DNA from 4 places in the Vibrio sp. A37 genome. Region 1 is predicted to be linked to each of the others. Evidence: predicted binding sites of a transcription regulator. Region 1 holds the regulator's gene; each other region holds the start of a gene.

Evidence for each region. The regulator PurR, encoded in region 1, represses purine synthesis genes. The targets are predictions, from matches to a motif close to TNANGNAAACGTTTNCNTNA.
Region 2: the regulator PurR is predicted to act here: its motif matches at 2,862-2,881, upstream of glyA (serine hydroxymethyltransferase).
Region 3: the regulator PurR is predicted to act here: its motif matches at 2,224-2,243, upstream of purE (5-(carboxyamino)imidazole ribonucleotide mutase).
Region 4: the regulator PurR is predicted to act here: its motif matches at 2,655-2,674, upstream of folD (bifunctional methylenetetrahydrofolate dehydrogenase/methenyltetrahydrofolate cyclohydrolase FolD).

What each region holds. Positions count from the first base shown of each region.
Region 1 is NZ_JBLNLI010000009.1:106,548-111,693, reverse strand. Features, by position in the region: gene mukF (chromosome partition protein MukF) at 1-81, opposite strand, end outside; gene cmoM (tRNA uridine 5-oxyacetic acid(34) methyltransferase CmoM) at 90-875, opposite strand; gene elyC (envelope biogenesis factor ElyC) at 990-1,793, shown strand; gene torD (molecular chaperone TorD) at 1,949-2,617, shown strand; gene purR (HTH-type transcriptional repressor PurR) at 2,875-3,882, shown strand; cyclic di-GMP riboswitch class I at 4,062-4,146, shown strand; gene ACM2FC_RS16005 (TfoX/Sxy family DNA transformation protein) at 4,266-4,856, shown strand; gene ACM2FC_RS16000 (TVP38/TMEM64 family protein) at 5,002-5,146, shown strand, end outside.
Region 2 is NZ_JBLNLI010000003.1:33,814-38,959, reverse strand. Features, by position in the region: gene ACM2FC_RS06210 (APC family permease) at 1-883, shown strand, start outside; gene ACM2FC_RS06205 (SRPBCC family protein) at 945-1,367, opposite strand; gene glyA (serine hydroxymethyltransferase) at 1,522-2,772, opposite strand; gene ACM2FC_RS06195 (YitT family protein) at 3,121-3,741, shown strand; gene ACM2FC_RS06190 (hypothetical protein) at 3,861-4,115, shown strand; gene ACM2FC_RS06185 (histidine phosphatase family protein) at 4,171-4,812, opposite strand; gene ACM2FC_RS06180 (3-deoxy-manno-octulosonate cytidylyltransferase) at 4,838-5,146, opposite strand, start outside.
Region 3 is NZ_JBLNLI010000013.1:695-5,840, reverse strand. Features, by position in the region: gene ACM2FC_RS18395 (DNA topoisomerase family protein) at 1-522, shown strand, start outside; gene ACM2FC_RS18390 (5-(carboxyamino)imidazole ribonucleotide synthase) at 547-1,665, opposite strand; gene purE (5-(carboxyamino)imidazole ribonucleotide mutase) at 1,670-2,155, opposite strand; gene tsaC (L-threonylcarbamoyladenylate synthase type 1 TsaC) at 2,357-2,914, shown strand; gene hemF (oxygen-dependent coproporphyrinogen oxidase) at 2,933-3,850, shown strand; gene aroE (shikimate dehydrogenase) at 3,954-4,787, shown strand; gene ACM2FC_RS18365 (DUF1488 family protein) at 4,784-5,044, shown strand; gene ACM2FC_RS18360 (gamma carbonic anhydrase family protein) at 5,052-5,146, opposite strand, start outside.
Region 4 is NZ_JBLNLI010000003.1:343,813-348,958, forward strand. Features, by position in the region: gene minC (septum site-determining protein MinC) at 1-179, opposite strand, end outside; gene ACM2FC_RS07680 (YcgL domain-containing protein) at 377-661, shown strand; gene ACM2FC_RS07685 (lytic murein transglycosylase) at 691-1,671, shown strand; gene folD (bifunctional methylenetetrahydrofolate dehydrogenase/methenyltetrahydrofolate cyclohydrolase FolD) at 1,731-2,588, opposite strand; tRNA gene ACM2FC_RS07695 (tRNA-Arg) at 2,788-2,864, shown strand; gene ACM2FC_RS07700 (cytochrome-c peroxidase) at 2,939-4,348, opposite strand; gene ACM2FC_RS07705 (SDR family oxidoreductase) at 5,082-5,146, shown strand, end outside.

The DNA of each region.
Region 1 (5,146 bases):
TAAGGAGAAATCATGCTGCTGTATCCAGCCGACAAGTTCTTCAATCGGCTGCTCGGCAACGTGCTGAGTCTCTTCGCTCATCCTTATTCCTATTGTTCTTTCTTCCTAGCCCATACATGTATGTATCGGCCCAAGGATAAGTAGGGCTCTTTTCTACACAATTGTTGTTCGAGCGCTAGTACGTCTTCGAATTGATAGTCACCCATGTATTCCATATTCCCTATGTAATCGCTAAAACAGCGAATCCCTGATTTGCCACAAATCTCGAATCCTTGTTCCTCTATCCATTGATAGACGTCTTCTGGTAAGAGTCCTTTCTGTGGTTGCAGCTTAAATCTCTTTCTATGAGGCATTCCCTCTAATATGTGAGGAATGTTTCCACAGGTGACATTTTTATATATTAATCCATGATGGTTATAGAACATAACAGAAGCGACCCCACCTGGCCTGACTTGTTGTAAAACTGTGCTCAGTGCAGACTTTGGCTCTGCAAGCCACTCCATGACGGCATGAAACATCAGTAAATCGACAGGTTGTTCTAGGTGCTCTGAAATGGATTGAACCGGAGCATGGACAAAGCGGTAGGAATCTAGGAGCCCACACTTTTCAATATCTTTTTTTGCCAACTGCAACATCTCAGATGATAGATCGCATAGTGTAATCTCGTGTCCGAGTTTAGCAAGCTTTTGCGACATCTGCGCCAGCCCTCCCCCTGCATCAAGCACATGCAGAGATTTTTTTGGGGCTTCCAATACATCTAAAATACTGAGAAGATCTTGCCAAACAATGTGTTGACGGATCTCTCCTTTATCTGATCCGTATATATTTTTTGCAAATTTGTGGGCAATATCGTCGAAATTGCGGTCTTGAGTCACAGTCGGTACGTTATGATAGCTAATCGTGCTGCTATTCTGTCATATGAACGGTAGGAATAAAGAAGGTTTATTTCTTTTTTGTAATCAACTGATGATTTTTCGGACTATTTGAGAATGTTTGTGCTGAAAAAATTAATTTCTTCAATGCTAATGCCTTTGCCTGCCATGCTAATTCTTGGCTTTTTAGGCCTAATGCTAATTATGTTTACTACCAGACGTAAAACTGGTTGCTTAATTGTTTTATTTTCCCTAACAGGTATCTTTTTAATTTCTTTCCAACCTGTTTCAAGCCGCCTTTTAATGCCATTAGAAAGACAACATGGGGCTTTTTTCCCTGTCGACGAATCTGTTGACTATGTCATGGTACTAGGGAGCGGTCACGTAGTTGATGATCAAATCCCACCCACTTCGGAACTAAGTAGAACTGGACTAATGCGTCTTGCAGAAGGTATACGCATCATGCGTATGTATCCTGGTTCAAAATTGATTTTGTCCGGTTATGCGGCCGGTTCAGAAGTAAGCAACGCTCGAATGATGGCAAAAGTGGCGCTTGCGTTGGGTGTTCCAAAATCCGATATCATCTTGCTTGAAACGGCTCAGGACACTTGGGAAGAAGCACGTCAAGCCGCGGCTTTCGTCAAACAGAAGCGGCTAGTGTTAGTCACTTCCGCAAGTCATATGACAAGGGCTCTAAACGAATTTCATTCCGTGGGATTGAATCCTCTCCCAGCTCCAACCAACTTCCTAGCACATAAAAATATCTCTCAACCTTGGGATAAATATACGCCAAAGGCCAAGTACCTTGAACAAACTGAAATCTATTGGCATGAACGCCTAGGTTTAATTTGGCAATCAATGCGTGACTGGGTTTCTAAAGATCTTGCTGGCTCTTCCAACCAGAATACTCAAGAACAATAATCTCGTGAGCCTGCTTTTAGAGTGGGCTCAACGCTTCTCCTTTATTGTCGAACAACTGTATTTCCCCTCACCGCACACATAAGAATACATCAATTTGCGAGCAGATTCCCATTTATTGATTACACTAAAAGCATGAACGGAACATTTACGCAAGCATGATCGACTTAAAAGCATTTAACGATAAACGCGCAGAAATATATTGGTGGATTTCGAGCATATTCATTAAAGAACTATCTGACGCAGAGTTAGAGCAATATCGAAGCTCACAGATCAGAACATTTATTGAAGGGTTAGGTGATGTCCCAGTCCTTACTGAGCCCAGTGATGACCTGTTGCACTGCATCGACAAAATAGTTCTAATGGATGACCCACAAATTCAGCTATCGTCAGATTTTGATGATCTTTTTTTAAGTTCAGACAAACGCGCAATTTCTGCCTGCGCTTCAAGTTATCGTAATATGGCCAATCCTGCGAACAAGATTTCCGCACAGGAAATCGTCAAGATAATGCAATCGCACAATATTACTCTCGACCAAATTCAAAATGAGCCCGCCGATCATATTTCTAACATATTGGACTTTTTAGGAAACCTCATTATCCGATCAAATGAACTCGAGCAGCTCCCACACCTTGAAAATGCTTTAAAAGAACAAGAAACCTTTATCCGCAGCTATCTACTCTCTTGGATGTATGATTTTCGAGAGCAAGTAAACGCAAAAGACAATTTTGGCTTTTATGCAGCGTTTACTCGCCTGTTAGTTTCTTTTCTAGAATTAGACTGCGAATACCTTGCTTCACCCGACACTGTAGGGCGAAATTCGTGACAAAATAACCACATTATGTTAGTAAGGTAGGTTTTTGTTCGCCCAATAGCGCTAAATCACTACAAAATAACAACGCAATCGATTAAAAGCCTTAAAATTGAACAAAATTTAACCTCGAAAGGTCAACACACCCTAGTAGGGCCTGCCAAACTTTCTGAAAAAGTGAGTTAGGCAGGCCTTATTTAGAACATTTTACAACTAAATTTTCTGCCTACTTCTGGAGCTGAGGTAGGTAGTAACTAACAGGACAGCACGTTATGGCCACCATTAAAGATGTTGCACGCTTAGCCGGTGTATCGACGACAACCGTTTCACACGTTATCAATAAGACTCGTTTTGTTGCCGAAGCGACCCAAGAAAAAGTGATGCAAGCGGTCAAGGAACTAAACTACGCTCCTAGTGCTGTAGCACGGAGCCTAAAGTGCAACACTACCCGGACAATTGGTATGCTGGTTACTCAATCTACTAATTTGTTTTTTTCTGAAGTCATTGATGGTGTCGAAAGCTATTGTTACCGACAAGGGTATACTCTGATTTTATGTAACACTGGCGGGATCTACGAAAAGCAGAAAGATTACATACGTATGCTTGCGGAAAAGCGAGTCGATGGCATGCTGGTTATGTGCTCAGATCTCACCGAAGAGCTGTTGGAAATGCTTGATAGCCACCCCGATATCCCTAAAGTGATTATGGACTGGGGACCTGAAAGTTCTCAAGCAGATAAAATTATCGATAATTCTGAAGAAGGTGGCTATTTAGCTACCCGCTACCTGTTGGACAGAGGTCACAGAGATATCGCTTGCTTGAGTGGCCAACTAGAAAAGGCCGCCTGCCAAGAACGCATCCGAGGTTATACCAGAGCTCTAAACGAAGAAAATATCCCAGTAAACAATGATTGGATTTTAGAAGGTAACTTTGAGTGTGATACCGCTGTTCTTGCCGCAGACAAGATTGCAGTCATGGACAAAAAGCCAACGGCGGTATTTTGTTTCAATGACACCATGGCTCTGGGATTAATGAGCCGACTTCAGCAAAAAGGTATACGCATTCCTGATGATATATCTGTGATTGGCTACGACAATATTGAGCTAGCTGAATACTTTTCTCCGCCACTCACAACCATCCACCAACCTAAACGTCGTGTCGGTAAAAACGCGTTCGAAATACTTTTAGAACGAATCAAAGATAAAAAACACGAAAAACGCGTGTTCGAGATGCAACCTGAGATAGTCGAGCGCGATACTGTTAGAGATATCAGAAAATAAGCCAAATATATAGGCAGAATGTATCGTATTTATGCGCTGAATTTTAATTCAGCGCATATTTTAACCTAAAATCCATTCGCATTTATTTACAATCACCCTCTGAAGCAAGATCACGTTTCATATCAAGAAAAGTGAACCTTTCCGCAAAATCTGAATTATTATTAAATGACTTAATAATGATACGCACAAGGCAAACCACTTGAGAGAGTGGGACGCAAAGCTTCCGGCCTAAGTCTTTTTAGAATAGGTAGCGGGGTTACCGATGATCGTTATGCAATATAAACCAAAGTTTTTATTCAACCTTTCTGCATAGTAGTTCATCTACGTCTCAAACTCATCGCATGCCTTCGTGTGCGTATCCTCTAAGCTCGGGATTAGTTGATATGGATAAACCAATTTTAAAAGATTCAATGAAGCTCTTTGAGCCATTAGGACGAATCAAATCTCGCTCTATGTTCGGTGGCTATGGAATATTTGTTGATGACACAATGTTCGCTCTTATCGCCAATGATAAACTTCATATACGTGCTGATGATAAAGCATTGAAAAGCTTTAAAACACGTGGATATGAACCCTACGTATACACTAAAAAGGGGCTACCTGTAGTCACTAAGTACTTCGCTCTTCCGGATAACTGGGACAAAGACCCACAGCAAACTTTTGAATGTGCCAAAGAAGCTTGGTTTTCTGCTCAGAAGGAGAAAGTCTCTCAATCGGTTGGCAAACCGACAAGGTTAAAAGACTTACCTAACCTTCGGCTAGCAACCGAAAGAATGCTGAAAAGAGCAGGAATAGAATCTGTGGAAGCACTTGAGCAAAAAGGCTCTGTTGAAGCTTTTAAAGCTATCAAACAAACTCATTCAACTGATGTGAGTTTAGAGCTTCTGTGGGCTTTAGAGGGAGCGATTCAAGGCAAGCACTGGTCCGTCATTCCTCAAGCTAGGAAAGAAGAGTTACAAAGCCGGTTAATTTAACCTCAGCTTCAGTATAAAAAAGCCGACTTTATGTCGGTTTTTTTGTACATGGGTGAAATTTATTTTTTTATGCTCCTGTCTATATACTCAGATAATGCCAAATTGTCTTCTTAAAGACAGAGTTATGTAGCTGCTGGAGAATCAAATGAATAAAAAGCTCATCATCGGAACAATCTTAGTCCTGCTGATTATTTTTCTTGGTATCAATTTTGGTCAGTACTTAACCATAGAAAATGCAAAAGCTCAACAAGAGTTACTTAACCAATATATTTCCGATAACTTTGTTACGG
Region 2 (5,146 bases), on a different contig from region 1:
TGTTGCAATTAACTTCAGCTGGCACGACGCGTTACCGGATATGAGTAACCTAAACAACCTCGCTATTTTGTCTGGTATGCTGTTTGGGCTTGTCGGAATGGAAATGTCTGCAATTCACGCTCAAGATGTAGAAAACCCTAAGAAGGACTACCCGAAAGCACTGTTATATTCGACAGTACTTATTCTATTCTGCTCAATCCTAGGCTCACTTGCAGTAGCCATCGTGATTCCGCAAGATAAGATAAACCTGTCTTCTGCGGTAATCACTTCCTTCTCGATCTTCTTTGCAAGTTACAAAATGTCTTGGATGATGCCAATTATTATGGTGTGTATTATCTTAGGTGGATTCTCTGGTGTATCAGCTTGGATTCTTGGTCCTGGTAAATGTATCCGCCAGGCAAGTGAAGATGGCAGCGCACCTAAATTTTTAGCAAAGAGCACCAAAAATGGCGCACCTATTGCGATACTCATGGTACAAGGCGTTATCTTTACCGCGCTTGCGATGTTGTTCCTATTCTTCCCAGGATTTAACGCATCCTACTGGCTATTGACCGCAATGACAGCTCAGCTTTCTGTTATTTTCTATCTTTTCTTATTTGCAGCGTTAATCAAGCTGAAAGCCTCACAACCTGACGTACCACGTGGCTACTCCATCCCTGGCGGCCTGTTCGGGGCTAGTGTCGTTGGTGGTATTGGTATTATTACGTGCTTATTTGTATTGGCTATGGGCTTCTTACCACCATCACAAATTACCATCATGAGTAAAACCGCTTACGAGGCTATCTTAATTGGTGGCACTGTGTTGGTATGTGTTATTCCTCTCGTACTACCTTCAGCTAACTCAAGAGAGAAAAAACAAAAGCTAGCATCAGAGACTCTGTAACAGATATTTGAATACAGCAAAATGTAAGGGCGAGTGCCTAGGTACTCGCCCTTTTCTGGTTCTAATGAATATTTTTACGCATTGCGTCAAGCAACGCTAAATAGATGGGGTTACAAAACTCCGCTACTTCTGACTCATTCTTCGAGCGATATGAGGAGCTCCATTCGACCAAAGTTCCTTCTGGTAATTTTGATAACTGCACTATGCCTATATAGTCTTTTACTGCATCATGCGATACAGGTCCTGGCCCATCCTCTATGCGATAAGAAAATCGATGATGGTAGTTATCATAGTCAATCAAAGTTTCGTGGAACGCATTATTTAATATACGCTTGGCACCCACTTTATGGCCATCAATTGAGCCTACTTTTTCTACAGATGTAATGACACCTTCTGCCCACCCCATATCATGAAAATCACAAACGGCTTGCCAAACTTCTTCGATCGGCTTGTTCACCGCTATTTTGTTGTAGCACTTCCCCATACCTCTCTCCTTAAGGTGCCAACATCCTAAGAAACACCTGTGTTAATTTTAGGCTAAGGAGTATCAATAAGAATTAGAAATGATACTGAGTATTAAAAACGAGAAAAGGCGAGCCGAAGCTCGCCTTTTTTAAATAATCTACAATCGTTAACGATTAAGCATAAACGGGTAGACGTTTACAGATATCCAGCACTTTCGCTTTCGTTGCTTCGATAGCTTTCTCGTCTTGAACGTTATCTAGAACATCACACATCCAGTTCGCTAACTCTTTTGCATCCGCTAAAGTGAAGCCACGACGAGTGATCGCTGGCGTACCAACACGGATACCAGAAGTAACAAATGGGCTACGAGGGTCGTTTGGTACTGAGTTTTTGTTTACAGTGATGTTTGCTGCACCAAGAGCTGCATCCGCTTCTTTACCAGTGATGCCTTTGTCGATCAGATCAACAAGGAACAAGTGGTTCTCAGTAGAGTTAGAAACAATTTTGTAACCACGATCTTGGAACTGAGCAACCATCGCTTTTGCGTTTTCTACAACGCGAGCTTGATACTCTTTAAATTCTGGCTCCATTGCTTCTTTGAATGCTACCGCTTTTGCAGCGATAACGTGCATTAGAGGACCACCTTGACCGCCAGGGAAAACAGCTGAGTTCAGCTTTTTGTACATATCTTCGCCAGCGTTTGAAAGAATCAGACCACCACGAGGACCAGCTAGGGTTTTGTGAGTCGTCGTTGTTACAACGTGCGCGTGTGGAACTGGCGTTGGGTAAACACCAGCAGCAATAAGACCCGCTACGTGCGCCATATCAACGAAAAGATAAGCATTAACTTTATCCGCGATCTCTCGCATGCGAGCCCAATCAACAACTTGAGAGTATGCAGAGAAACCACCAATGATCATTTTTGGCTTATGCTCTAGAGCAAGCTGTTCCATCTCGTCGTAATTGATTTGTCCTTCCTCATCGATGCCATAAGGAATAACGTTATAGTGCTTACCAGAAAAGTTTACTGGGGAGCCGTGAGTCAGGTGACCACCATGAGCTAAGCTCATACCTAGCACTGTATCACCTGGATTCAATAAAGCCATGTATACGGCACTATTCGCTTGAGAACCAGAGTGAGGCTGAACGTTTGCATACTCACATTCAAATAGTTTACATGCACGATCAATTGCTAAAGCTTCTGCCTTATCGACATACTCACAACCACCGTAGTAGCGCTTTCCAGGATAGCCTTCAGCGTACTTGTTAGTAAGCTGAGAACCTTGCGCTTCCATTACACGTGGACTTGTGTAGTTTTCTGAAGCGATAAGTTCAATATGCTCTTCTTGGCGAAGAGTTTCTTCTTGGATAGCTGCAAATAGCTCCGCGTCGTAACTCGCGATATTCATATCACGCTTTAGCATTTGTATCTCCTGACTGAGAATGTACTTAAAATCACAAAAACCACACAATGACTAAGACCCAAAAACAGCAAAAATAGGTCAATTGGCCTCAACGCAAACGTTTTCGTCGTGGTTATGGCGCGCATTCTACATAATTTGATGTGCCCCATAAAGAGGAAATTTCAGTTTTATTTGTAGAGTTCGCTGTCAAATTTGTGCTTTACACACCGTAAAACACGAATTACATAGGTTTACCTTAATTTTTTTGCTTGCGCTACCACTATGGTCAGCTTTTTTCTAATATGCGTTGAAATTTTTCTCACTTGAATTTAGGGCGTGTTGAACTTTTTGAGTTTAAATTTTGTTGTTATGGAAAAGCATTCGAAACACGAAGATTGGATAGCCATCTTAACTGGCTCTTTTTTGGTTGCACAAGGTGTATTCTTTTTGCAGTCTGCTCATTTACTTACTGGTGGTACCGCAGGTCTAGCCTTATTATTCAGCCAACTGTCAGGGCTTCAATTTGGCCAGCTCTACTTTGTGCTGAACTGTCCTTTTTATCTTTTAGCTTGGAAGCGATTTGGCTCTCGCTTTGCTTTTAATAGTGTCATTTCAGGAGGCTTGGTCTCAATCATTTCCGATCACCTAACGCTGTTCATCTCTCTGAGCGACATCAATCCAATATACTGTGCAATTTCTGGTGGACTTCTAATGGGGTTAGGAATGCTGATCCTGTTCAGGCACCAGTCAAGCTTAGGGGGCTTCAATGTTTTGTGTCTATACATTCAAGATAAGCTGGGTATCTCGGTGGGAAAAGTTCAGGTGATGATTGACATATGCATACTATTTGCGTCTTTCTTTTTTACCTCACCCAAGCTTATTGTGCTATCTGTGTTCGGCGCCATTATTTTGAATTTGGTACTTGCGATGAACCACAAGCCGACTCGTTACCAGGTGCAATATTTTAAAAAATCCACAACCCGTGATTAGAGCTTAAGCTCCTGACACTTACTGAGATGAACCTCACTAACTTGATGGATGAAACTGCTAATTGTCTATATTTTATGTAAATATAAAAATGAAAAGACAAATTAGCACTGGACGCTAACATGAATAAAAACAAAAAGTTCACTTTAAAAATTATTCAAAAAGAAGAGTCAGGTGAAGGTAAATGCTTAGGCTCATCGGATGATATAGACCGCAAATCGGCACTTTATCAGTGGCTGATTACCAAACGGGATAAAGGTATCACTCCATTCTTTTTAGCGTTGTGCGATGAAAATGATGACTGTATCGACGCCAAATATATCCCAGTTGAAGAAGTACGAACTATTTTGAAAGATTGGGGACACGTGTCCGATTAAGGAACTTGCCTCCCCAACCATATAACGAAATATCAATACGGCTCACAGAGAGAGGTTATCTTGCAGGCTTAATTGCCCAACCTCTACAACGCCATTGGTTCCCGTCATTTTCATTGTGCTCAAATATACAGATCCCTCCTGTTGGCACTTTTAAACTCTCATACTGAAATGCTTCATCCAACACATTGCTAAAGCGCATTAACCCATTACTACTCACAAGTAGTACTGTTTTATCCGAGTACTCCTCAGTAATATGCTGAGCAAGAGCTGCCCACTGCTGCTTAAGCTCTAAAGGCTCAACCAACCAACCATCAGGGACGATGGCATTTTGGTTCCAGTTGTCGATAATAGCTTTACCTTTAATGGTATCTCCCTCACCTAAACGCAACATTACCTCTTCTTCAGGTTTGTTTTCATCAGGCCCATAATCAATTTCATTGAGAAGTTGAGATTCAGTAATCAGTGATGCGTCAAACCCTATTTGTGTACAAATGAGCTCAGCTGTCTGTTTGTGACGCTTCAACGGTCCCGACAACACCACATCAGGCATTAGGCTGTGTTGCATTAGGTATCTGCCTACCGCTTCACTTCTTGCTGACTCAACGAGATCGAGATCCGTTCTAGAGCCCACTCTTGTCGGTGTTTGTGTTGGAAGAAAGGTATTACCGTGTCTTGCAATGATTAATCTTGTTGTCATTATTCTAGCGATCCAGTTAATTTACTTACAGTCGACTAATATCAAACTCGCCATTGTCAGCGATGATTTTCTCGGCGCGTGCGATATCTTCTGGGCTATCGACACCGCTCATTCCATCCCGACCTTGATAAGTGACTTCAACCATTTTTACTGGAATCGCATTTTCAACAAAACGCATTTGTTCCAAGCCTTCACATTTTTCGTAATGGCTTTCTTCCATCGATAAATAAGCCTTCAAAGCGTCAAACGTGTACCCATATAGGCCGATATGTCTTAGCACTGGGGAAAATTCAGTTTCTGTTTTCCACTGCTCTTCTTTTCGAATCGCCGGCAC
Region 3 (5,146 bases), on a different contig from region 1:
AGCGAAAATTGCCCTCAATGTGGAGGGCAATTACAAATGAAATATGGTAAGCGAGGCGGTTTTCTCGGTTGTAATCATTATCCAGAATGCGATTACATGCGTCCGATACATCAAAACGATGGCCATGTGGTGAAAGCGTTGGGTGTTGCTTGTCCTGAATGTGGGCAAGAGCTGGTGCTTAGACAAGGCCGATATGGAATGTTTATTGGTTGTAGTCACTACCCTGAGTGCCACCACATAGAAAGTCTAGAAAATCATCACTCGCAAAACCAACAAGCCGAACTTTCCTGCCCTGAATGTCGTAAAGGGCATATCGTGGAGCGCAATAATCGCTTTGGCAAAGTGTTTTATTCTTGCGACAACTACCCAAAATGTCGATTTGCTATCAATCAACAGCCAGTAGCCGGTTCGTGTGAGGCTTGCGGTTTTCCGTTACTAATGAAGAAAAAGTTAGCCAGCGGAGAAAAGTATCAGTGTGCCGATAAGAAATGCCATCATATACAAAAAGAAAAGGTGTCTTAGCGACACCTTTTTCAGTTTTTATCACTATTGATTGAAGCGTTGCATTGCGGGAAATGCTTTTTTGTCTAAAACGGTGGCAAGTTGTGCGAGTTTTCTGTCTAGCTCTGCGGTGTACTCTGCGCTTACATTGATGTGACCCATCTTGCGCCCTGTACGTTTTTCTTTTCCGTACCAGTGAATATGACAGCCCTCAAGCTTTAGCAGCTCTTCTGGCAATGTGTCCTCACCCAGAACATTGATCATGCAAGTTGGTCTAACTAGCTTTGTGCTTCCTAAAGGCAAACCACAAACAGCGCGTAGGTGGTTCTCAAACTGGCAAGTTTCCGCGCCTTGTTGTGTCCAGTGTCCTGAATTATGAACGCGTGGAGCCAGTTCATTAACGAGCAACTCACCATTAACATCAAAAAATTCAATTGCCAAAACACCCACGTAATCCATTGTTTCAGCGACAGCAGTGAACATCTGCTTGGCTTTGTCTTGCAACTCTATATCGTTGATCGGTGTCGATAGGCTTAAAACGCCGTCGGTATGGACGTTTTCTGCGAGCGGGTAAACAGCAATTTCACCGTTAGCATTGCGTGCGCCAACAAGAGAAACCTCCCGATTGAATGGGACAAATTCTTCAGCGACGATAGCCTGCTTTGAATCTGCTAAACATGACTCCATTTCTTGCCATATTGCATCTGCATTCGCCAAGTCCTTAAGTCGCCATTGTCCTTTGCCGTCGTAGCCGCCCAAAGCCGTTTTCAATACCATTGGCACACCGACATATTCAATGGCTGCTTCGAAGTCCGCTTTGCTTTCGATGACATGGTATTTAGCGTTTTTTACCTGAGCTTTATCTAGCAGGGCTTTTTCTATTCTTCTGTCACCGCCGGTGAGAATCGCTTGCATACCAGGGAGAAACTTACCGCTCTTTTCGCAAACTTCAAGAACGTCAGCGGGAATGTGTTCGAATTCAGCAGTGACAACATCCGCTTGTGCAATCGCATTTTCTAGGCCGTCGCCAATGTGAGCCTGAGTTAAAGGGTGAACGATTTTTCCGCTAGCAACATCGAAAGCGGTAATGGAAAGATTGAGAGGTGCACCGGCTAATGACATCATCCTTGCTAGTTGTCCCGCACCCAATACTAAGACTCGCATTTGTTTAGTCCTCTGCTGGGTTTGGGTTGGCTAATACCGTTTCAGTTTGCTCGGCGCGGAAAGCTTCGACTTTTTCCATCACGCTTTCATTATGCGTACCGATGATTTGCGCCGCTAGAATGCCAGCGTTTGCTGCACCTGCTTCACCAATCGCTAGAGTACCAACCGCAATACCTTTTGGCATTTGCGCGATGGATAGCAAAGAATCCATGCCGTTTAGAGCTCGAGATTGTACAGGAACACCCAGAACAGGAAGGCTAGTGAAAGCCGCAGTCATACCAGGTAAATGCGCCGCGCCACCTGCTCCAGCAATAATAACCTTAATGCCGCGCTCTTTGGCACTGGTTGCGTAGTCTGCAAGAAGTTGAGGGGTACGGTGAGCCGAAACTACTTTTGTTTCGTAGGAAACACCAAATTGGTCTAGCATATCCGCAGCTAGTTTCATTGTTGGCCAGTCAGATTTAGAACCCATGATAATACCGACAGTCATCTCGAACTCCTTCGTTTTTGGTAATAGGCGAGCTGATAGTTTGAGCGCATTATACGGCGAAATAAATTCTAAGCAAACGTTTGCTTTTTTCGTTGAGCCAGTTTTGTCCGAATGCTGCAAAATTAAACTTTCGCCTGTTCGCTTTTTGTCGTTAAACTTAGCGCTATTAGAACGAATTATACAAACAGTGAAGGTGAATCAGTGTCCGATCTTCAACAGGCTGTACAAGCTCTGCAGCAAGGAAAAGTCATCGCGTATCCAACAGAAGGTGTATTTGGGGTTGGTTGCGATCCTGATAACTCTCAAGCTATCCAGCAATTGCTTTCAATTAAGCAGAGGCCAGTAGAAAAAGGCCTGATTTTAATTGCAGGCAACTTCGAGCAATTGGTGCCATACATCGATTTGAGCCAATTGAAAGCTGTACAGCTAGAGAAGGCGATGGAGACTTGGCCAGGGCCGGTTACTTGGATTATGCCAGCCAGTGAGAAGGTCACCCAATGGGTCTCTGGAGAGTTTTCGACGATTGCTGTTCGTGTAACTGATCACCCACTGGTGCAAGAGTTAACGAATGCTTTTGGTAAGCCTATCACTTCAACCAGCGCTAACTTGTCTGGTCTGCCTCCATGTAAAACAACAGAAGAAGTGATGGAACAGCTGGGTGAACAACCGCTTGTCGTCTTGGCTGGAGAAACAGGTGGCCGTGAAAATCCTAGTGAAATAAGAGATATCAAAACGTCTAAGGTATTGCGCCAAGGTTAGGACTGAAAAGGATTAATAATGACTTCGATAAACAAACAGGCAGTAAAGCAGTTTTTACTCGATTTACAAGATTCCATCTGCCAACAATTAGAGCAAGTTGATGGTCAGGCAACGTTTGAAGAAGATGCTTGGCAACGTGAACCCGGAGAAAAGCTGGGCGGCGGCGGCCGCTCGCGCATCATGAATAAAGGTAACGTGTTTGAGCAAGGTGGCGTGAACTTCTCTCATGTAGAAGGAAAGCAGATGCCTGCCTCAGCGACCGCTCACCGACCTGAATTGGCGGGGAGAAGGTTTGAGGCTATGGGTGTCTCTTTGGTCATGCACCCAAATAACCCTTATGTTCCCACCTCTCACGCCAACGTTCGATTTTTTATCGCAGAAAAAGACGATGAAGAGCCAATCTGGTGGTTTGGTGGAGGCTTTGACCTAACTCCTTTCTATCCTTTTGAAGAAGACTGTCAGCATTGGCATGATGTATCCAAACAACTTTGTGCGCCTTTTGGTGAAGAGGTTTACTCAGAACATAAAGCTTGGTGTGACAAATATTTTTACTTGCCACACCGTGAAGAAACACGCGGTGTTGGTGGGTTATTCTTCGACGATTTAAATCACTGGGAATTTGAAAAGTGCTTTGATTACATTAAAGCCGTTGGCGAAGGTTACACTAAAGCCTATGTTCCAATTGTTGAACGTCGAAAGGATACGTCATTTGGTGAAAGAGAGCGCCAATTCCAGCTCTATCGCAGAGGCCGCTATGTTGAGTTCAATCTCGTTTACGACCGTGGGACTTTGTTTGGTCTGCAAAGTGGCGGCAGAACTGAGTCGATACTGATGTCTATGCCACCTCTAGCTCGCTGGGAATACAATTATCAAGTTGAAGATGGCTCGCCAGAAGCGGAGTTGTATCAGCATTATTTGCAACCAAGAGATTGGTAAAAATTTCTCTAGTTCTTAGCTCAACTATTGAACAAATGAATAACATTGAGACTGGTTTGCGATAGTGATAGTTTGCTAACTTAATCCAGTCCGAGGAAGTAAGATGACTCAGCATACAGACCGTTATGTGGTATTCGGTAACCCGATAAGCCAAAGTAAATCTCCAGCGATTCACACTCTTTTTGCTCAGCAGACACAGCAAAATATTGCCTATACTGCTGAATTGGCACCAGAGGATGGGTTTAAGAAATCGGCTGAGGCGTTTTTTAGTAGAGGTGGTAAAGGTTGTAATATCACTATGCCATTTAAAGGCGATGCTTATCAGTTTGCGGATGAATTGACGCAACGGGCGGAGCTTGCAGGCGCAGTTAATACCCTGAAGAAACTGGATAATGGCCAAATCCTTGGTGATAACACCGATGGTGAAGGCTTAGTTCAAGATCTACTCCAGAACGGAGCGTCATTTGAAGGCAAAACTGTTCTATTGATTGGTGCGGGCGGTGCCGCGCGTGGAGTTTTAAAACCTCTACTCGATCAAAAGCCAAGTCAAATTGTCATTGCGAATCGTACTGTAGAAAAAGCACAGCAGTTAGCGGATAGGTTTCAGGACTATGGTGACCTAAAAGCTTCTAGCTTCGATGACCTTGCTGGCGGGTTTGATATTGTTATTAACTCGACGTCGACAAGTTGGTCTGGCGACTTACCAAATGTTTCGTCAGTGATATTTGAGGGCTGTGAAGTTTGCTATGACATGGTATACAAAGCAGAGCAGACGTCATTTAATTGCTGGGCAAAGGAAAACGGTGTGCCAAAGGCTCTTGATGGTCTGGGCATGCTCGTCGGCCAAGCTGCTGAGAGTTTTATGGTATGGCGAGGCGTTCGGCCTGACACCCAAGCGGTCGAAGAGACATTACGAGAAGAGCTACAAGGCCAATGAATCAATCAATAATTTTCCCAGATGAACAGAGTTGGAGCCACGAGCTTCAAGCCGTTGTCTTTCCTTCACAAGTCTCTGGGATGCTTGTTGACTGTATCGTGAAAATTGAAGACTTAGCGCGGATGTCAGGAGAAAACCTAGATTCACCTTCTCAGGCTTTAGCCTGTTTTGAAAGGTTACGGTTTGATCTTGAAGAGCTCGCCGAGCAGGCTATCGAAGAAGAGGAGTATGACTCCTCTGGACGTATACAAATATAGTGTGCGTTTAAACAGGCTTTACTTGATGTAGATAGTCTTCTTTGTTTTGCACATAGTTGTCAGAAGACTTTTGTAGAAAGGCGCGCTCTTTATCCGTTAATG
Region 4 (5,146 bases), on a different contig from region 1:
AAATCAATATCTTCACTCACGCATGAAATATTGATAACGACCGGCGCAGATGTAAAAAACGTCGGAGCTTGCTCCACTTTTTTTTTCAAAAACTGGATAGATTTTTCTACTTCGTTGTCAGACAGATGTAGAACCGACAGAGTAAAGCTGCTGCCTTTTAGGTCAGGTGCTTGCGACATTGATGATTCGACCTCAATAACCTTTAGCTCAGATGAATAGAGTATTCTTTTATAATAGAGTTATCATGTTATATTTCTCACATTAGCTCAGCAAGCTATCTGGTCGTTAAATGAGTGATTTAGTCGAAAAAATAGCTAAACATTTACGAAATTCATTATTTTTGATGAGAATTTGAAATTTATATTTAAGGTATTCAATGCTCTGCTCAATTTACAAAAGTTCAAAAAAAGAAGGCACCTATCTTTATTTACCAAAGAAAGATGATTTTTCTCAGGTTCCTGACACTCTCATGAAGATGTTCGGTAAACCAGTATTTGTGATGGTGATAAAGTTAGAAGGACGTAAGCTGGCCCGAGTAAGCATAGAAAAAGTAAAAGAATCTCTAGATTCTGAAGGCTTCTTCTTGCAATTACCTCCACCTCCTGAAGACTTATTAGAACAACATAAGAAACAGAAGGCCCAGCGAAATAACTCCGCTTGAACTCTGATTAATTGCTCAAGGAGGGCAATTTGAAAAAATTACTGACTGTCTTATTAGGCCTCGGCGTAGCTACTTCTGCTTATTCTAAAGATGTAAGTTTCGAACAATATGTTGAAACGTTAAAAGAAGAAGCGCGAGCTGACGGGATCTCCGACCGAATACTTACTGAAGCGTTTGAAAATGTTAAATATGTTCCTAGGGCAGTAAAAGCCGATCGCAACCAGCCTGAAAAACGCCTCACACTTGACGAGTACATTCCAAGAGCTGTTCCTCAATGGAAAGTAAAACAAGCTAAAGCCTTGTATAAGAAATATTACCCAGACTTAGTCAAAATTGGTCAAAAGTATTCCGTTCAACCTCGATTTATTGTCGCACTTTGGGGCGTTGAAAGTAATTTTGGTAAATTTACGGGTAACTACAACGTTATTGATGCGCTGACGACGATGGCTTATGACGGGCGAAGGGAAACCTTTTTCCGAAGTGAGACCATAGCTGCTTTAAAAATACTTCAGGAAGGGCATATTCAAGTCGAAGACATGAAAGGATCTTGGGCTGGCGCTATGGGGCAGTGCCAGTTTATGCCGAGTTCATACCTAGCTTATGCAGCCGATGGTAACGGTGATGGCAACAAGGATATTTGGACATCACCTGACGATGTTTTTGCATCAACCGCAAATTATTTACACAAATCAGGTTGGAGTGACAAGCATACTTGGGGGCGTCAAGTTCGCCTACCTAAAGGGTTTGATAAGGCGTTAGCTGGTAGAGAAGAAGACAAAGCCAAGCCTCTAGAAGAGTGGAGTAAGCTCGGTATCACCAAATACGATGGTAAACCGTTACCTAATTTAGGTAAGAACGATATAAAAGCGTGGCTAATTATGCCTGATGATTTAGATGGGCGAGTGTACCTTATTTACAATAACTACCAAGTTCTAATGAAATGGAACCGCTCCTATTACTTCGCTACTGCAGTCACTCATTTAGCTGATGCAATAAAGTTTGATCCTTAAATGAAAAAACAAAAGGCTCCATTCGGAGCCTTTTGTTATTACGAAGCGTTAGTTTTTATTTATTTTGTATGAAACTGTTCACAAGCGATCATTGTATTTTCTATGAGACTTGCAACGGTCATTGGGCCAACTCCGCCTGGGACAGGTGTAATAAAGCTCGCTTTTTCTTTTGCTACATCGTATTCAACATCACCAACCAACTTTCCTGATTCTAAACGGTTGATGCCTACATCGACCACGATTGCACCTTCTTTTATCCATTCTCCAGGGATAAAGTTAGGCTTACCAACAGCGACGACTACAACATCCGCTTGGCGGACATGGCTTTCAAGATCTTTAGTGAATCGGTGACATGTGGTCGTAGTGCAACCAGCCAATAGAAGTTCAAGAGTCATAGGACGTCCAACAATGTTGGATGCACCTACAACGACAGCATGCTTACCTCTAAGTTGAATATTATAACGGTCAAGTAGAGTGATAATACCTTTTGGTGTACAAGAGCGTAGCTTAGGGATACGCTGAGCAAGTCTACCAACGTTGTAAGGATGGAAGCCGTCGACATCTTTTTCTGGAATGATACGCTCTAGAACATGAGTGCTATCAATTCCAGCTGGTAGTGGCAGTTGAACTAGAATTCCATCAATTTCAGGGCTCTCATTTAATTCATCTACGAGATCGAGTAGCTCTTGCTCAGTGGCTGTTGCTGGCAAGTCATAGGATTTAGATACAAAACCTACTTCCTCACAGGCTCTGCGTTTGCTACCTACATAAACTTGTGACGCTGGGTCTTCTCCAACTAATATAACGGCAAGACCTGGAGCTCTCAGTCCGGCTTCTGTGCGTGCTTTTACACGAGCTGCAACTTCAGAACGTACAGTTTGTGAAATAAGTTTACCGTCGATATTTTGAGCAGTCATGACTTTCCTTCAAATGGGTGGCCAATAAATTTGTGCGCATTGTCGCAAAAAATCAAGCCAACATCCACAGGCAAACGTTTGCATTGTTCGTAAATTGTTCGTGTTTATGAGCTTTGTGGATTTTTTAGGCACTTGAATCAAAAAGTTATATAAAGACGTTGATTTCGGAATTTCAACTCGTATAATTCCCTCCTGTAGCGCGCCCTTAGCTCAGCTGGATAGAGCACGTCCCTTCTAAGGATGTGGTCGAAGGTTCGAATCCTTCAGGGCGTGCCATTTATGCAGAAAGCCCGATAACTTATAAAGTTATCGGGCTTTTTCGTTGTTATCACATCGCAATGAATAAACTACTACTGTTCTTCAGGTGCTTGCGGTGCATCTGTTAAGGTGTGTAGGAAAGCGACTATGTCTTGGACTTCTTCGTCGGTTAAGCCTAATTCCCCAATATTTCCTCCATTATTTATGTTTTCGTCCACCTCTGGAGTGAAATTACCATTACGTGTGTTATAAAAGTTGACGACTTCTTCTAGGGTATTGAATACTCCGTTGTGCATGTACGGCGGAGTGACGGCAACGTTTCTTAACGTCGGTACTCTGAATTTGCCGTTTTGGTCATCGTCATTGACAACTGCGCCTAAACCTAAGTCTACAAATGCCGTGCCATCAGGGTTCAATACCGAATCTAAGTTTAAGAACGGATTGTCAGGGTTTGCCGGCACTCCGATATTAAAGTATCTAAAGTCAGTAAACAGCATTGGATTTTGACCTATTTCATGGCAACGTTCACAGTCTCCCCCGTCATCATCATTGAATAGAACAAATCCTCTCTGTTCTTGAGCGGTGAATTGAGCCTCTCCGGCCATCACAGCATCAAATTTTGAGTTAAATGGTGAAAATGCTTCAGTTCGCTCAAATGCAGCAATGGCTTCGGTCATACTCTCATAAGCGTCTTCGACATTATTGAAAATGCCAGCACCAAATATCGCTTCAAAAGAAGGGGCGTACTCTGCTTGACTGAGTTTCAGAACCACCTCTTGTTCATCGGCATTATTCATTTCAAGCGGGTTGAGGAAAGGTCCTGCTGCTTGTTCCTCAAGAGTGTTGACCCTACCATCCCAGAATAAGCCGCCCTCGAAGTCACCATCATTATCTTGGGTTCGAGGAGGAATGAACTGAGCATAGGAAGCTGTTGGTGAATTTCTGCTACCAAAAATACCAGCGACAGCACCTTCTGAAGTTGCGATACCTGCGCCCGGATCAGCGAACCCAGCATTTGCAGTGTGGCAGCTAGCACAAGATTGTGAGCCAACTGGATTTGATAGGTTAGCATCATTGAATATTGCTTCTCCTAATTCTGCAAGGGTTAGCAACTGCTGGCCGTCGTCACCGTTGTTTGGATCATCACCATTGCCCGCATTTCCGTCATCGCCGCCATTTCCGTCATCGCCGCCATTTCCGTCATCGCCGCCATTTCCGTCATCGTCGCCATTTCCGTCATCGTCGCCATTTCCGTCATCGCCGCCGTTTCCGTCATCGTCATCATTTCTGTCTCGATCTTTATCCCTTCTCTTTTTCTTTTTCTTATCATCTCTACGGTCAGATTCTCCGGCTGCGTCAGTTTCACCTTCAATAGGGTGTTCGACTTGTGAGTCAGGTTTATCTTTCTGTCTTTTCTTCTTATCTTCATCGGCTAGTGCCGAAAAAGGAAGCAGAAAAGCTAGAAGAAAAATTATTCCCATGCGTCTAAAGTTCACTTCCATGTTTACATTTCCTCTGTTCGTTTGGGCTATTGCTTAAATAAGACTGTATAAAAATAATTTGGCGTTTTTTTTAAGACATTTAGATAAAGTTTATTTGAACAACTTCAAAGCGGTTTAATTTAGAGTGTTAAGTTTAGATAGATGGAATAAGTATCAATTTGAATGAATTATTTACATTGCTCATACAATGTTTAGTTAATTTATTGAAAGTGGGATAAATTAAAATAATCACATAAAATTTACATAAGTTAGGTAAATAAAGTAACTAATTAAAAATTAGGATATTATTAGGTTGTTGCTTTAATTTAGTATTGTTCTTTTTTAAGACGAAGCTGTTACATTTAATAATGTATTTATGTGATATTGTGTCCATTTTAATTTTGGTTTTTTCTCTTTTATTTGTCTAATTGCCAATTGACTAATTTTTGTATCCATGCTCTAACTTATGGGGTCTGGCCCAAATTGTCTAAAGAATTTGTGATTGTAGGATGTGGGGGGCTATGTTTATGTTATCTTTAAAATCTATATATTTGTGATGGTTTATTTCCTTGGTGTTTGATGTTTTATATAGGTCGGTGGCATTTAGTCGAGTGGTTTACTTTCCATAATATGAAAATGAAGTTAAATAGAAGATTACTTTATTTGGTAATATTAATTCTTAACCCTTTCTAATCCCGATAAATTATGTTTTCCTGTTACTTTACTGCAAGAATATCAACGTAGGTATAATTAAATGAATAAAATCGCTCTAGTGACTGGCGGCAGCCGAGGTATTGGTGCTGCTATCGTAAAATTGCT